2 regions of the Bradyrhizobium sp. 482_C4_N1_8 genome follow, and region 1 is predicted to be linked to the other one. Evidence: riboswitches for the same ligand, from Rfam matches in the RefSeq annotation. Region 1 holds a riboswitch; the other holds the start of a gene.

Evidence for each region. Region 1 has a riboswitch for cobalamin ahead of AB7Z56_RS20970 (ribonucleoside-diphosphate reductase subunit alpha). Riboswitches for the same ligand answer to the same signal wherever they lie in the genome.
Region 2: it holds a riboswitch for cobalamin, as region 1 does, so the genes downstream of both, AB7Z56_RS30225 (TonB-dependent receptor) here and AB7Z56_RS20970 (ribonucleoside-diphosphate reductase subunit alpha) in region 1, are expected to answer to the same signal.

The regions. Positions count from the first base shown of each region.
Region 1 is NZ_CP197231.1:4,388,516-4,396,506, reverse strand. It holds gene ilvD (dihydroxy-acid dehydratase) at 1-35, opposite strand, end outside; gene AB7Z56_RS20980 (GNAT family N-acetyltransferase) at 448-906, opposite strand; gene AB7Z56_RS20975 (ribonucleotide-diphosphate reductase subunit beta) at 982-2,136, opposite strand; gene AB7Z56_RS20970 (ribonucleoside-diphosphate reductase subunit alpha) at 2,147-5,050, opposite strand; cobalamin riboswitch at 5,173-5,390, opposite strand; gene AB7Z56_RS20965 (hypothetical protein) at 5,504-6,082, opposite strand; gene AB7Z56_RS20960 (DUF6925 family protein) at 6,144-7,154, opposite strand; gene AB7Z56_RS20955 (TonB-dependent receptor plug domain-containing protein) at 7,188-7,991, opposite strand, start outside.
Region 2 is NZ_CP197231.1:6,298,612-6,306,602, reverse strand. It holds gene cobF (precorrin-6A synthase (deacetylating)) at 1-697, shown strand, start outside; gene cobT (nicotinate-nucleotide--dimethylbenzimidazole phosphoribosyltransferase) at 708-1,760, shown strand; gene AB7Z56_RS30230 (histidine phosphatase family protein) at 1,767-2,339, opposite strand; cobalamin riboswitch at 2,411-2,612, shown strand; gene AB7Z56_RS30225 (TonB-dependent receptor) at 2,730-5,102, shown strand; gene AB7Z56_RS30220 (PepSY domain-containing protein) at 5,115-6,536, shown strand; gene AB7Z56_RS30215 (maleate cis-trans isomerase family protein) at 6,658-7,398, shown strand; gene hydA (dihydropyrimidinase) at 7,410-7,991, shown strand, end outside.

The DNA of each region.
Region 1 (7,991 bases):
GGCAGCCTCTGCTTGATGTCGGTCTTTGCGTCCATCGCAAACCAGTTTCCCCGGCCAACCCTTTCAGACCCGAAAAATCAGAGCCAAGATTTGAATCGACCTTGGGATTTTCCGTCCTTCGAAGACCGCCGATGCCCTTCAAACTTTAGAGCGATTTTATTCATGTTCGGGTGTGGCTAAAAAGCGGCGCTGATGCGAACGGACGGAGATAAGGGTTTAATCCAAGATGAGTGTTGCAGAGACAGCACAATCGTTACCGGGAAGACACGGGTTGGCTTACCGCGATACCCTCGTGAATATGACAATCCACAACTTTAGATTTCAACTCTGCTACGGAACACCAAAACGCGGGTCTCGGGAACGGAGCGTGCCTCACCTGAGTCGCGGCGGCCCGCAGTACCAACACCGTCATCCTGAGGCGGGACTGATGAGCGCCAAGCGCCCAGCTCAATCCGTCAGGTCGAGCCGCATGAACTGGTTGTGCGGGCTTGCCTCATAGTCGGCGAACGGCGCGCAGGAGACAAAACCGGCGCTGCGGTAGAGCGAGATGGCGGGCGCGTGCAGGGCTGCCGTGCCGGTCTCCAGGCTGAGGTGCACGTAGCCCCGCCTGCGGGCTTCGGCGATGATATGACTCAGCAGTGCGCGCCCTACCCCGGTGCCCCGTGCAGCGGGAGCGGCACGCATCGACTTCACCTCGCCATGCGTATGATCCAGCTCCTTCAGCGCACCGAACCCGAGCAGGACATCGTCCTGCCAAGCCGTCCAGAAGGTCACGGTGGCAGCCGAAAGGCCGGTGGCATCGAGAGCGAAGGCGCGCTCGGCCATGACGCTGCGCAGCTCCTCGAGATGATGTGCCAACAAGTCGGCGACATAGGGCGCCGTCGGATCGTCTCGTCGGATCTCCACCTCATCCCCCTGCTGTCGCACGCGTGCCACCGTTTAAGCACAGGTGACACGCCCGCGGCATAGCCATGATCGGTGCTATTCCCAAGTCAGCGCACCACCATTCTGGTATTCGATGACGCGGGTCTCGAAGAAGTTCTTCTCCTTCTTCAGGTCCATTGCCTCGGACATCCACGGGAATGGGTTCTCGACCTCGGCGAACACCGGAGCGAGCCCGATCTGCGCACAGCGGCGGTTGGCGATGAAGTGCATGTACTGCTCGCAGAGCGCGGCATTCAGCCCAAGGAAGCCGCGCGGCATCGTATCGCGTCCGTAGGCGGCCTCCAGCTCGGCTGCGTCGCGGATCATGCCGCGAATCTCGTCCTGGAACGCCGCCGTCCACAGATGCGGGTTCTCGATCTTGATCTGGTTGATCACGTCGATGCCGAAGTTGAGATGGATGCTCTCGTCGCGCAGGATGTATTGATACTGCTCGGCGATGCCGACCATCTTGTTGCGGCGGCCGAGCGACAGGATCTGCGCGAAGCCGGTGTAGAACCACATCCCCTCGAACACGACATAGAAGGCGACGAGATCGCGCAGGAAGGCGCGGTCGCTATCCGGCGTCCCCGTCTGGAACGACGGATCGTCCAGGTGCTGCGTGTGCTTGAGCGCCCAGGCCGCCTTGTCCGTGATCGACGGCACCTCGCGGTACATGTTGAACAGCTCGCCTTCGTCGAGGCCGAGGCTTTCCACGATATACTGGAAGGTGTGGGTGTGCACCGCCTCCTCGAAGGCCTGCCGAAGGAGGTACTGCCGGCACTCCGGATTGGTGAGGTGTCGGTAGATCGCCAGCACGATGTTGTTGGCGACGAGCGATTCAGAGGCTGCGAAGAAGCCGAGATTGCGCTTGATCGCGCGCCGCTCGTCCTCGGTCAGCCCGTCCCGCGACTTCCATAGCGCGATGTCGGCCTGCATCGAGACTTCGGTCGGCATCCAGTGATTGTTGCAGCCTGAGAGATACTTCTCCCAGGCCCATTTGTACTTCAGCGGAAGCAGCTGGTTGACGTCGGCGCGGCAGTTGATCATCCGCTTCTCGTCGACCGAGACGCGGCCGCCGGCGCGATCGATCGCGCCTAAGCCGGTCGGGTCGGCCGGCTCGAGCTTGAGCTGGGTCTGCGGACGCAGTGCGGTGGCGAGACTTGAGACGGCAGGAGCGGCCGCTGTGGTTTCGGTATCGGACCAGTCGAGCATCGTCATCTCCTCACTGGCACGCTTCGCATTCGGGATCGTCGATCCGGCAGGCCTTGATGCCGTCGAGGTCCGGCACCGCAGAGGTCGGTATCATGATCGGCGCGTGCGACACCGCCACAGACGCGGACACCGCATTGAGCTTTCCATCGGTGCCCTTCAACGTCGATTTCTCGACATGCGTGGCGCTGCGCGAGCGCAAATAGTAGGTCGTCTTCAAGCCGCGCCGCCAGGCCAGCCGGTAGAGCGCATCGAGCTTCTTGCCGGAGGGATTGGCGATGTAGATGTTGAGCGACTGCGACTGGTCGATCCATTTCTGCCGGCGCGCGGCCGCCTCGATCAGCCAGGCGCTGTCGATCTCGAAGGCGGTGGCGTAGAGCGCCTTCAGATCGTCAGGAACGCGGTCGATCTGGCCGACGCTGCCGTCGAAATATTTGAGGTCGGAGACCATCACCTCGTCCCAAAGCCCCCTCGCCTTGAGGTCGCGCACCAGGAACTCGTTCACGACCGTGAAGTCGCCGGACATGTTCGATTTCACGAACAGGTTCTGATAGTTCGGCTCGATCGACTGCGAGACGCCGCAGATGTTGGAGATCGTCGCCGTTGGCGCGATCGCCATGACGTTCGAGTTGCGCATGCCGCTGGACGTGACCTTCTTGCGGAGGCGATCCCAGTCGAGTGTTGCGGAGCGATCAACGTCGAGACCACCGCGCGCGTCGGCGAGAAGCTGGATGGAGTCGAGCGGCAAGACGCCCTTCGACCACAGCGAGCCCTCGAAGCTCGGATAGCGTCCGCGCTCCGCGGCAAGATCGGACGACGCTTCGATCGCGTGGAACGAGATTGCCTCCATGCTGGTGTCGGCGAACGTCACGGCCGCGTCGGACGCGGTCGGAATGCGCTGGATCTGAAGCGCTTCCTGAAATCCCATCAGGCCGAGACCGACGGGTCGATGACGCATGTTGGAGCGACGCGCTTCGGGGATCGTGTAGAAATTGATGTCGATGACGTTGTCGAGCATCCGTACTGCTGTCGTCACCGTCCGCTTCAGCTTGGCCTGGTCGACACCATCAGGCCCGACATGGTTGAGCATGTTGACGGAGCCGAGATTGCAGACCGCGACCTCGTCGCCCGAGGTGTTCAGCGTGATCTCGGTGCAGAGGTTCGAGGAATGGATCACGCCCGCGTGGCGTTGCGGCGAACGCAGATTGCAGGGGTCCTTGAAGGTGATCCAGGGATGACCGGTCTCGAACAGCATCGTCAACATGCGACGCCAGAGGTCGCTCGCGCGCACGGTCTTGAAGACGCGCATGCCGCCGGCTTTCGCCTTGGTCTCATAGGCCTCGTAAGCCGTCTTGAACGCCTCGCCGTAGAGACCGTGCAAATCGGGCGTCTCGTCCGGCGAAAACAGCGTCCATTCGCCGTCGATATCGACGCGCTGCATGAACAGGTCCGGCACCCAATTGGCGGTGTTCATGTCGTGGGTGCGGCGGCGGTCGTCGCCGGTGTTCTTGCGCAGGTCAAGGAACTCCTCGATGTCGACGTGCCAGGTTTCCAGATAGGCGCAGACGGCGCCCTTGCGCTTGCCGCCCTGGTTGACGGCAATCGCGGTATCGTTGGCGACCTTCAGGAATGGAATAATGCCCTGGCTCTCGCCGTTGGTGCCCTTGATGTGGGCGCCGAGGCCGCGAACCGGCGTCCAGTCGTTGCCGAGACCGCCGGAATATTTTGCCAGCAGTGCGTTGTCCTTGATCGACTTGAAGATGCCGTCGAGGTCGTCCGAGACTGTTGTGAGAAAACAGGACGACAATTGCGGACGCAGCGTACCCGAATTGAACAGCGTCGGCGTCGAGGCCATGAAGTCGAACGATGACAGCAGATCGTAGAACTCGATCGCCTTGGCCTCTCGGTCGATCTCGCGCACCGCAAGACCCATCGCGACGCGCATGAAGAAAGCTTGCGGCAGTTCGATCCGCTTGCCGCGGACGTGCAGGAAGTAGCGGTCGTACAGCGTCTGGAGGCCGAGGAACTGGAAGTTCAGGTCGCGCTCGGGCTTGAGTGCAGCCGCGATCCGGCCGAGGTCGAAGCGGGCCAGTTCAGGATCGAGCAGTTCGGCAGCGATGCCGGTCTTCACGTAGGCCGGGTAATATTCGGCATAGCGCACAGCCATATCGGCCTGCGAGGCGAAGGTCGGCCCGGCATGGACATAGGACAGCACCTCGCCGCGGAGCTTGTCCAGCAGCAGGCGCGCACTGACATAAGCATAATTCGGCTCCTGCTCGACCAGCGTGCGTGCGGCCATGATCGAGGCCAGCGCCAGTTCGTCCTGGCTGATGCCGTCGTAGAGATTGCGGGTGGTCTCGGTGAGCACGGGTGCCGCGGAGACGCCGTCGAGACCGGCGCAGGCTTCGCCGATAATCAGCGCAAGCCGCTTGGTGTCGAGACCAACGCGCGAACCGTCGGCGAGCGTGACATGAAGTGCCGGCGCGACAGCGGGCGTCGCTTCCGCGGCCGCCTCCTCGGCGCGCTGGCGCGACCGCTCCTCGCGGTACAGCACATAGGCGCGTGCGACCTTGTGGTGCTCGCTCCGCATCAAGGCGAGCTCGACCTGGTCCTGCACATCCTCGATATGGAAGGTGCGTCCCTCGCCTGCCCGCCGCATCAACGCAGCGACGACTTCGGCCGTCAGCTGCTCCACGCTCTCATGGACGCGGCGCGAGGCGACCGCACTGGTGCCTTCGACCGCAAGAAACGCCTTGGTCATGGCGACCGCGATCTTCGCGGAATCGAACGGCGAGACCTTGCCGTTGCGACGGATGATCTGCATGGCCGGCTCGCTCGAAGCAGGCGCAAGCGATTGTGGACGCAAATGAACGATGGGTGCGGAAGCGGTGTCCGCGTCGTGCAGGTTGAGTGACATCAAAGGGCCCCGTGATGCGCGCGTTGTGTTTGAACGGGGCTGTAAGGAAGGACGCTGCAGAAACGCCGGCGGCAGAGTTGCCGGGCGGTGCGTGCAAGCGACCGCCGGACACCCCGCCCGTGGACGTTCAGATCGTCGCGGCAGGTCTCCTGGCTCGCAGGTCGTCGCCCACTTCCCGTCTTCCCGGCGCGAAAGGCACCAGTGACGATTGTTCGGAAGCAGCTCGCTGCTGACAGTTGCGGGGGCAGCGCCGGAATTCCGCGCTCTCGCGCGGTTCACCGGCTTCCCTCTTAGCCACTAAATCTTGCGATCCAGCGGAACCGTGACGCCCACATGTGGTGACATATGCAGCCGGGTGTCAACGATTCGTTGCGGGCCGGAAGCGGTGTTCCCTGTGGAATGCGGGAGTTCCCGCCTGGCTCGCGCAACCCTTGGGATGACGCACATCCAGCATTACGCGTTCCGCATCGCGCGCCCGAACGGATCGACCAGGCGGACGATCTCGCAGGCGGCGACGAGGCCGGCGAGCCAGACGGCGCTGGTCAGCCCGATGCGCGTCACGATGGCCGCAGTGAACGCGCCCTCTCCGCCAAGGAACGGCGTCGCGGCAAGCAGCGCGAGCTCATAGGCGGCGTAGGCGGCGACGAGCGCGATGGCCAGCATCAGCGGCGTGCGGCCCTGCGGCAGCAGGCGGAGAACGGTCGATGCCGCTGCCGTCGACAGCAACGCGGCAGCACCGATGACAAAGCCCCAGGCGATGGTGCTGCCATCGATGGGATAGTGCAGCACGCCAAAGCCGATGGTCTGGTTCACGAGCCAGGCGCCGGTGACGACGAGCAGCGCCGGACGCATCGGCAGCATCGCGGCGGCGACGACGGCGAACGCCGCAAACGGCGTCGCGCAGGCAAGCGCGAAGCTCGCGAGCGCGCATGACACCGTCAGCAGTGCAAAGCAGAACATCGGCGCGAGGCGCGACGCGACCGGATGAAGGCGGAAACGGTCGGCGTGGGGCGGCAGGATGGTGACAGTCATGGAACGATCTCCTTGCGGGATTTGTAGCACATTTTTGCTGAAACGCGGCATCACGTCTGACTCAGTGAAGAGCCTCCATGGGATCTTCAGTCTCGGCTGGATCGCGCCGGTCGTAGGCGGCAAGCCAGGCGGCGAGTGCCGCCGTGTGCGGCTCCTTGGCCGCCAATTGGCGCAAGGCCACGCGAACGGTGGCGCGCGCTGTGCGATCGGGCGGAAGCGTCGCCATCTCAGGTCCCCGCCCCTTCGCGACCGCGTCGACCACGGCCCTCTTGCACACCGTTAGCTCCGGCAGCCCATAGAGCTCGAGCAGCGCCTGGAAGGCTGCGTGATGATCCGGCCGAAAAGCGCGCTTGCGGCCGAGCTGATCGCGGAGCGGATGGGCCGGATAGAGATGCGCGCAGGGGATCCACCCCTCAGGCAGCGGCTCGGTGGCGGCATGGGTGCGGCGATGCGCGAGCAGCTTTGGCAGGACGTGGGTGTGCGGGCCGTCAGGGCTTCGCCCACCCGGCGGCGGGATCGGCTGGAATACCTCGGCGCGCCCGATGCGGCTGATGAAGACGCGGTGCGGATTGGCGGCCAGAATGATCCGCATGGCGTCGCTTTCGGGCGCGAACACGGATTGGCCCGTGCGGCTCCTGAGCGCGGCGACGGCATCGGCATCGCTGACGCGGATGCAGGCGTCGATCTGCAACGTTCCGAGACCAAGGTCGAACAGGATGCCGCTGCGATCCCTCGTCAGGAGCGCCTCGACATCCGGACCGAGCTCGGTCAGCACGGTACGACCACTCATGGCGCTGGCTTCATGCGGAAGACACAGCGCGATGCGGTGGCTCCAGCTCTCCGTGGTCGGCGATTCCGATGCGATCAGGCGCAGATCCGGGTGGGAGACAACGCGTATCCCACCCTTCTGCGTCACGGCGCTGATCCCGTTGCGAGACTGCTCCATATCGAGGGCCTCACCGGGCTCGCGTGTGAACTCGGCAATGGCACCGAACGTGCCGACGCTCCAGCCGGCCTCAGCGTCGGCAAGCTGGCTTGCGATCAGGTCCATGAGCGGATCGGCCGTCGTCATGAGGCTTCTCTCTCTCTCTCTCTCTCTCTCTCGCTATCTGACGTCGTAATTCGCCAGCCGAATGCCGCCATAGACGCCCAGTCCCGGCTGCAGAAAGCCGGTCGGATTTTGATAGTGCACATTGGCGAGATTATCGACCCGGCCAAACACCTTCACCTGGTCGGTGACCAGATATTCGGCCGCCACATTGACGACGGTGTAGGCCGGAGCCAGCAGACGCGGAATGCTGAAGTCGCGGTTGCCATCGACGAAACTCCCGACGTGCAACACGGTTGCGGACAATGTGAGCGGGTCGATCGGATTCCAGATGACATTTGCGCTCCACTTCTCCTTCGGACGCCTCAGCAGCTCCAGTCCCGCCGTTGCATCCACTGCGCGGGTAAAAGTGTAGTCGGCACGAACGCGAAGCCGGTCGGTGATCGCAGCCGCGACGAAGCTCTCCGTGCCCTCCGTGATCGCCTTGCCGATATTGGTGCTGGTGCTCGTGAACGTCACGGGATCGAACGTGCTCTGGATCAGGTCGGTAATGTTGTTACGGAAGTAGGTCGACCCGAAGCGGACACGATCGCCAAACAAGGGTTGCTCGAAGCCGGCGTCGTATCCGACGCTTTCCTCGGGCCTGAGGTTGGGATTTGCAAAGAAGAAGAACGCGGGAAAGCTGACGTAAAGCTGGTTGAGCGTCGGCGCCTTGAACCCCGTGCCGTAGCTTCCCTTGAACTTCGTATCCGTGACCGGCACGATCACGGCAGACGCCAGACGAAAGGTCGGATGCTCTCCAAACCGCTCGTTGTCGTCCTGCCGGACATTGGCCGTGAAGAAGATGCGATCCCGGAACTG
Region 2 (7,991 bases), 1.9 Mb from region 1:
GCGCGCCGCCGTTCAAGCCATCAACGCGGCCGATCTCATCCTGATCCCGCGCAAGGGGACGGCGAAGTCCGATCTCGCAGATCTCAGGCGGACGATCTGCGCGGATGTGCTCACCAATCAAACGACGCGCATTGCCGAGTTCGATCTTCCCGTGCGCGATGCCGGTGAAGCGGATTATCACAAGGGCGTGGACGATTGGCACGAGGCCGTGGCCGCGGCCTGGTCGCAGACGATCGCCAGCCATCTCGGTGATGATGGCAAGGTCGCGCTGCTGATCTGGGGCGATCCTTCGCTCTACGATTCCTCGCTGCGCATTGCGCGGCGGCTCGATCCCTTGCCTGATATCGAAGTTGTGCCCGGCATCACCTCGATCCAGGCGCTGTGCGCGGCGCATGCGCTGCCGCTCAACGACATCGGCGAACCCTTCCTCGTCACGACGGGGCGCCGCTTGCGCGAGGGCGGCTGGCCGCAAGGCGTCGATACCGTGGTGGTGATGCTCGACGGCGGCACGGCGTTCCAGTCGCTCGATCCTGCGGGGCTGCACATCTGGTGGGGCGCTTATCTCGGCATGCCCGATCAGATCGTCATGTCGGGCGTTCTGGCCGAGATCGGCCCGCACATCATCGCCGCGCGACAGGATGCGCGCGAGCGGCACGGCTGGATCATGGACAGCTACATTCTCAAGCGCAGGCCGTAAGCGAGGCAGCATGCTCCCTGAATGGGTCACCCGGAAATGCCCCGATGTCTCCGCTGTCCATCGCGAGGCGGCGCTCGCGCGTCAGGCGCAACTGACGAAGCCGGCTGGCGCGCTCGGCCGGCTGGAGCAGCTTGCGGTCGAGCTTGCGGGCCTGCAGGCGACCGAGCAGCCGCGTGCCGCGCGGGTGCCGATCATCGTCTTCGCCGGCGATCACGGCATCGTCGCGCAGGGCGTGTCGGCCTATCCGCAAGGAGTGACCATCGCGATGATGGCGAATTTTGCCTCGGGCGGTGCCGCGATCTCGGTGCTGGCGCGTGAGCTTGGCTCAAACCTTGAGGTCGTCGACGCCGGTACGCTGGCACAGGAGGAGATGGCAGGAATCGTCACCGACAAGCCGCGCAGCGGCACGCGCGACTTCAGCGTGGAAGCCGCGCTCACCCCCACGGAGCTGGCATTCGCCTTCGAAGCCGGTCAGCGCGCAGTCGCGCGCGCAGACGCCGGCAGGCCCGATCTCCTGATCTTCGGCGAGATGGGCATCGGCAATACCACGACGTCGGCGGCGATTGCGGCGAGCCTGCTTGGCATCAGTGCCGAGGAGATCGCGGGCAGCGGTACCGGCGTCGATGCGGCCGGCCGTGCGCACAAGGCGCGCGTGATCGACGCTGCGATCGTGCGGCATGGCGTTGCAGGTGCTTCGCCGGAAAAGATCCTGTGCGCCGTCGGCGGCCTCGAAATCTCGGCGATCTGCGGCGCCATCATTGCGGCTGCACAAGCCCGCATTCCCGTGTTGATCGATGGCTTCATCGTATCCGTGGCCGCGTTGGCGGCGGTGCGGCTGAACCCGTCGTGCCAGCCATTCCTGCTGCCGTCGCATCAATCGGCGGAGCAGGGGCATCGGCTGGTGCTGCGCGCGCTGAACGTGCAGCCGTTGATCAGCCTCGATCTCAGGCTCGGCGAAGGATCGGGTGCCGCCATCGCGCTGCCGCTGGTGCGGCTCGCGTGCAGCCTTCACAACGGCATGGCGACCTTCGCGCAGGCCAACGTGCCGGATCGCCCGGCCTGATCCAGCTCAAGCCGCGCGCTGATTGACCGCGACGACGCGCCAGCCGGTGGCGAGCCGGTCGATCCGGGTCAGTGACAACGGATCGATCACGAAGCGCAGGGCCGCTTGTGGTGTCAGATCCAGAGCAATGCAGAGTGCGGCGCGGATCGTGCCGGAGTGCACGACGAGCGTTGCTGAGCCGGCGCCGATTTGCGCGAGACCCAGCCGGACGCGCGCGACCTGATCCTCAAAACTTTCGCCGCCCGGCGGCCGGCCGCGCGCCGGATTGCTCCAGAACTGCGCATAGGCCTCGCCGCCGGTCGCCGCGAGCTCGTCATGCCGCAGGCCGGTCCAGTCGCCAAAATCCTGCTCACTGAATTCGGGCACCAACGCGGGTTCGAGTCCCAGCGCGCGCGCCGTCTCAACCGTACGTCGCGCCGGGCTCGCCAAGCTCGCAGCATCTGGCGGAAGCCTCTGCCGCAACGCCTCCAGCTGCACGCGATCGCCGAGATCGGCGGGCGCGTCGGCTGCGTGGATCGTCCCTTTGGCGCCGTCGACGGGCGCATGCCGTATCAGCCAGAGGAAGGTCTCGCCTTCCATGCCTATCTCCAGGGAAGTTGGTCGCTGTGGTAATAACGTCGCACCGGCACATTGACTCTGTCTTGTCGGTAATCCTAGATGGCTTTGACGGTTTCCCCGAGTGGGGATGAAAAGGGAATGCGGTGCGGGGATTTTGTCCCCAATGCCGCGGCTGCCCCCGCAACTGTAAGCGGCGAATCTTGCGTCACGAGCCACTGGGTATCTCGGTCCCGGGAAGGCGATGCAAGGTACTGACCCGCGAGCCAGGAGACCTGCCGTCAGCCGTGGTCACACGCGAAGATGTCGGTCGGGGAGTACAGACATTCGGCTTCATCGGAAGGCTCATAAGCCGGAAGATGGGACCTTGGTTCGCGGTGACGTGCCACTGACGTCACACCGAGGTCCCGAACTGTGTCTTCCATTCGTCTTGTACGACCGCGTTGCTTCCTGCTCGCTTCCGCCGCGCTTACGTCATTTGCCACCCTCGATCTGCCTGCCGCCGTGGCGCAGCAGGCCCGCGAGCCGCTGCCGCCGGTCGAGGTGTCGCCCGCCCAATCCCGCAAACCGGCAAAGCCGGCGGCCCGGGACGCGCAGAGCCCACGCCGCGCAGCATCGCGCAGGCCAGCGGCCGCATCGGCCGCGGCCAAGCCCGTCGTGCCGACCGCGGCGGCGCAGACGCCGCTCAACACCAATGTGGTTGCCGAGAGCGCCTCGCGCCTCGGCCTGACCGTGCAGGAGACACCCGCGACCGTCGAAGTCATCTCGGCCGCGACCATGCGGGAGCAGGGCTATCGCACCGTGTCGGAGGTTGCGCAGGGCGCGGTCGGTGTCACCTCCGGCGACAATCCGGCCGAGCCCGCGGCTTTCTCCATGCGTGGCTTCACCAACAGCCAGATCAACATGCTCTACAACGGCATCAAGATCGGTCCGCAGAACATGACCTCGCGGATCACGGATACGGCCAATCTCGCAGCCGTGGAATTTTTGAAAGGTCCGGCCTCGCTGATGTCGGGCGAAGGTGCCGCCGGTGGCGCAATCAACTTGATCACGAAGCAGCCACACACCGGGCCGATCCGGAATGAAGCTGACTTTTCCTGGGATTCGCTCAACTCGTTCGGCGTCCATTACGGCTCGGGCGGCAGCACTAACGTGCAGGGGCTCGACTACCGCTTCGACATCAGCCGCGCCTCGCTCAATGGCTTTGCCGACGACACCAATACCAAGACGTTGGATGTGTCTGGCCAGCTCAATTACCGCATCTCCGACAGCCTCAAGATCTGGGGCGCGATCGAGTACCGGGAAGATCGCTCGAAGGCCTATTGGGGCGCACCGCTGGTACCGATCGCCTTCAGCGGCTCGCATGCGACGAGCGGCATTGTTTCGGGCAATTACGTCTCGAACTTCAACAAAACGAAGCTCGGTGCGATCACGATCGACGATCGTACCTTCAACACCAATTACAACGTTCTCGACAACCGCAACGTGGCACAAGAGGTGTGGCTGCGCGGCGGCTTCGAACTGAAGCTGGCGCCTGACCTGACGCTGAAAAGCCAAGCCTATGCCTATGGCGCGGAGCGTACCTGGTTCAACAACGAGATCGAGGCTTTCAATGCCAGTACGGGCCTGCCCAACTCGAACATGGTCGATCGCGAGCGCTTCTATGTTGCACATAGCCAACGCCTTGTCGGCAACATTACCGACCTGATTTGGGACGCTAATATCGCAGGCTTCGACAACCGCCTGGTCACGACACTTTCGTCCAGCTATCTCGATTTCGTCAGGCCAGGCGCGGCCAACTTCCCGGACGATTACGTCTCGCTCGTCAATCCCGACCGTGGCCTTTACGGCCTGCTCACGACGCAGCAACAGACCGCGCGCATCGACAACGAAGCGCTGTCGTTCGAGGACCGGCTGAAGCTCACGCGAACCTTCGCGCTGGTCGGCGGCCTGCGCGTCGAGCATATCGGGCTTGACCGCAACTCGACCGACTCCGCCGGGCTGGAAAAGGCGAACTTCCCGTTCTCGACGTCCTGGGTCCCGACGACGGGGCGTATCGGCTACACTTGGGAGGCCGTTCCGGGCCTGACCTTCTTCAGCCAGTATGCGACCGGCGCCGATATCTCGGCCAACAACATCTTCCTGCTCGGCCCGACCCAGCCGCTCGACCTGACCACCGCGCGCACCTATGAGACCGGCGTCAAGCACCTGTTCTGGGACAACAGGGCGGAGTGGTCGTTCTCGGCCTACGACATCCTGCGCAAGAACGTCTATGCAGCGGCCGGCGGCATGCAGCTCAACATCGCAGGCCGGCAGGAGTCGAAGGGCGTCGAGCTCGCCGCGGCCGTACGCCCGATCGATCCCCTGCGGCTCTGGGGCAACATCGCTTATGTCGATGCACGCTATGCCGACTACAATTTTGCCGGTGGTTCGTTCTCCGGCAACACGCCGCCGAACGTGCCGCGTGTCGTGGCCAATGCCGGTGCGTCGTACCGGTTCTTCACGCCCTGGCCGGTGGAGCTCGGCATCACGGGCCGCTATGTCGGCGACCGCTACAACACCGATGCCAACGTCGTGACGATGAAGGCCTACACCGTCGCCGACGTCTACGCCTTCGTCGACATCCCGAAGACGGTGTTCAACGCGGTCGACCAGGCCCGTCTGGGCTTCCGCGTGCGCAACATCACCGACAAGCGCTACGCGATCTGGGGCGATCCGTTCTATCCCGACCAGATCCTGCTCGGTGCGCCCAGGACCTATGAGCTCTCGGCCGCGTTCAAATGGTAGGGCGCTGACCACATGATGAACGCGATCGTGCTGCTGCATCGCTGGCTCGGGATCGCGTTCTGCCTGCTGTTCGCGATGTGGTTCGCGAGCGGAATCGTGATGCACTTTGTCCCGTTTCCGTCATTGACGGAGGCGGAGCGCTTTTCCGGACTTACGCCGGTTGATCGCGGAGAGGTGAGGATTACGGTCGCGGATGCCGTCGCCGCGAGCGAGATCGCGGACGCCACGCGCGTTCGCCTGGTCCAGCGGAGCGACGGGCCGGTCTATGTCGTGTCGGACCGGTCGCGTGTGGGCGCGGTCCATGCCTCCGACGGACGGGATGCATCGGTGACGTCCGCCGACGTCGCGGTCGGTATCGCGCGGGATCATGCCCGGCAACGCGGGCTCGATGCCGCGCGGGCGGCGATGATTTCGGGCGCGGATTATGATCAATGGAGCGTACCCAACGGCTTTGATCGACACCGGCCTCTGTTGCGCGTCGCTCTTGGCGATGCGGCCGGAACCGAGGCCTATGTCTCCTCGCGCACCGGCGAAGTCGTGCTGGATACGACCCGCAGCGAGCGCGGGTGGAATTGGGCCGGCAGCGTCCTGCACTGGATCTATCCGACGGTCCTGAGGAGCAACTGGTCCCTTTGGGATCAGGTGGTCTCGACATTGTCGCTGGTGGCTTTTATCGCCGCGACGCTCGGCGCGGTGCTCGGAATTACCAGGATCAGGATTCGAGGGCGTCGGGTCTCGTCGCCTTATCGCGGGTGGCACGCACTGCATCACATCATTGGTCTCGTCGCGACCGTTTTCGTGCTGACCTGGAGTTTCAGTGGCTGGCTCTCGATGGATCACGGCCGGCTGTTCTCGCGTGGGGAGCTGACCCCGACCGAAGCGGGCGTGGTGTATGCCACGCCTGACTGGACGACGGCCTCTCCGGTCGGTCAGCCGTCGGCTCGCGAAGTCGAATGGTTCGCCGTCAGCGGTGTCGTCTACCGGCGCGACCGGATCGGCCTCGCCAGTCAGACCTTGACCAAAACGGCGGAGGCGAGCCGCAGCGGGCCGGTGGCATTCCTCGGCGAGAAGGATGTCCATGACCTGACGACGCGCCTTGCGCCGGACTGTGGCGCCCCGTCCGTTCTTGCCGACAATGACGACTATCCCGCGCACTCGGCTGTCCCCGGAGCGCCCGTCTATCGCTCCCGATGCGGCGACCTCTGGTTCGACATCGACGGTGCCGACGGCCGCGTGCTGCAAAGACTGGATGCCTCGCGGCGGGCCTATCGCTGGTTCTATGGCGCGCTTCACACGCTCGATTTTCCCGTTCTCATGGCGCATCCGCGTCTGCGCGATATCATGGTCGTCGGGCTCTGCTTGCTCGGGCTGGCATTTTCCGTCACCGGCATCGTGATCGGCTGGCGGCGCTTGCGGTCGACGTTCGCGGCTTGAGCTGCGTATCGAGCAAATCATATGCGCCATGCAAATTGCGGGTTGCGCGGGCGATGGCAGGCGCGGATGATCGTCCGAGGGGGCGCAGCGGTGCGCTCTCTCAATGGGGCGATCGTGATCGATGTCAATTCAGCGCAAGCGCCTCGGCATGATGACCCCGTCGTCAAACTCGGTGCTGGAGCCCGTCACCAATTCCATGCTGCATGGCGTGGCCGGCGTCACCGCTCATTTTTCGCGCTTCCGCGTTACCGAGATCGCGCTCGATGCCGCGGCGCTGAACCAGTTCGATGCCTCGGTGATGCTGCCGGTGGCGGATCTGTTGGCGGACGCCAAGGTCGATGCCATTGCCTGGAACGGCACATCGGCAAGCTGGCTCGGTATCGACCGCGATCGGAGCCTGTGCGAAGCGATCGCGGCGCGGACCCATGTCCCGGCGACGACCTCCACGCTCGCCTGCATCGACGCGGTCCGCGCGCTCGGCGCCGGACGTGTCGGCCTGGTCTCACCCTATACGGACGACGTGCAACGGCGGATCGGCGATGGCTGGGCCGAGGAGGGGATCGCCCCTCACGCCGAGCGGCATCTCGGCCTGCGCGATAATTTTTCCTTCGGTGAGGTCACGCCCGCGACGATCGCCGACATGATCCGCGCGGTCGCGGCGGACGGTGCCGATGCCGTCGTCATTCTCTGCACCAATCTCGACGGCGCCGCGCTGGCTGCCGCACTCGAACGGGAGTTGGGCATCGCCGTGCTGGACTCGGTCGCGGTCACGCTGTGGCGGACGCTCGAGCTCGCCGGTGGCGACATCGCGGCCCTTGCGGCGTGGGGCCGGATCTTCCAGACATCAGCGATCATCAAGTGACGGAGACACCTGTGACGCAGCTCGATCTCGCCATTCGCGGCGGCACCATCGTGACGGCCAGCGACGAGTTTCGCGCCGATATCGGCATTCGCGACGGGCGCATCGTCAGCATCGCCGACCGCATTGAAGGTGCGGCGCGCGAGATCGACGCGACGGGTCTGCTGGCGCTGCCGGGCGGGATCGACAGCCACGTCCACATCTCCCAGGCCTCCGGACCCGACGTCGTGATGGCCGACGATTTTGCTTCGGCAACGCGCGCGGCGGCGGCCGGCGGCAACACCATGGTGCTGCCCTTCGCGCTCCAGGAGAAGGGGACGTCGCTGCGCACCTGCGTCGAGAACTACCGCAAGCTCGCCGAGGGCGAATGCTACATCGATACCGCCTTCCACCTCATCATCTCCGACCCCACCGCAGTCGTACTCGGGCAGGAGCTGCCGGCTCTCGTCAAGGATGGCTACACCTCGTTCAAGGTGTTCATGACTTATGACGACCTCGTGCTCAGCGACAAGCAGCTGCTGGAAGTGTTCGACGTCGCGCGCCGCGAGGAGGCGCTGGTCATGGTCCATTGCGAGGGTTACGACGCGATCCGCTTC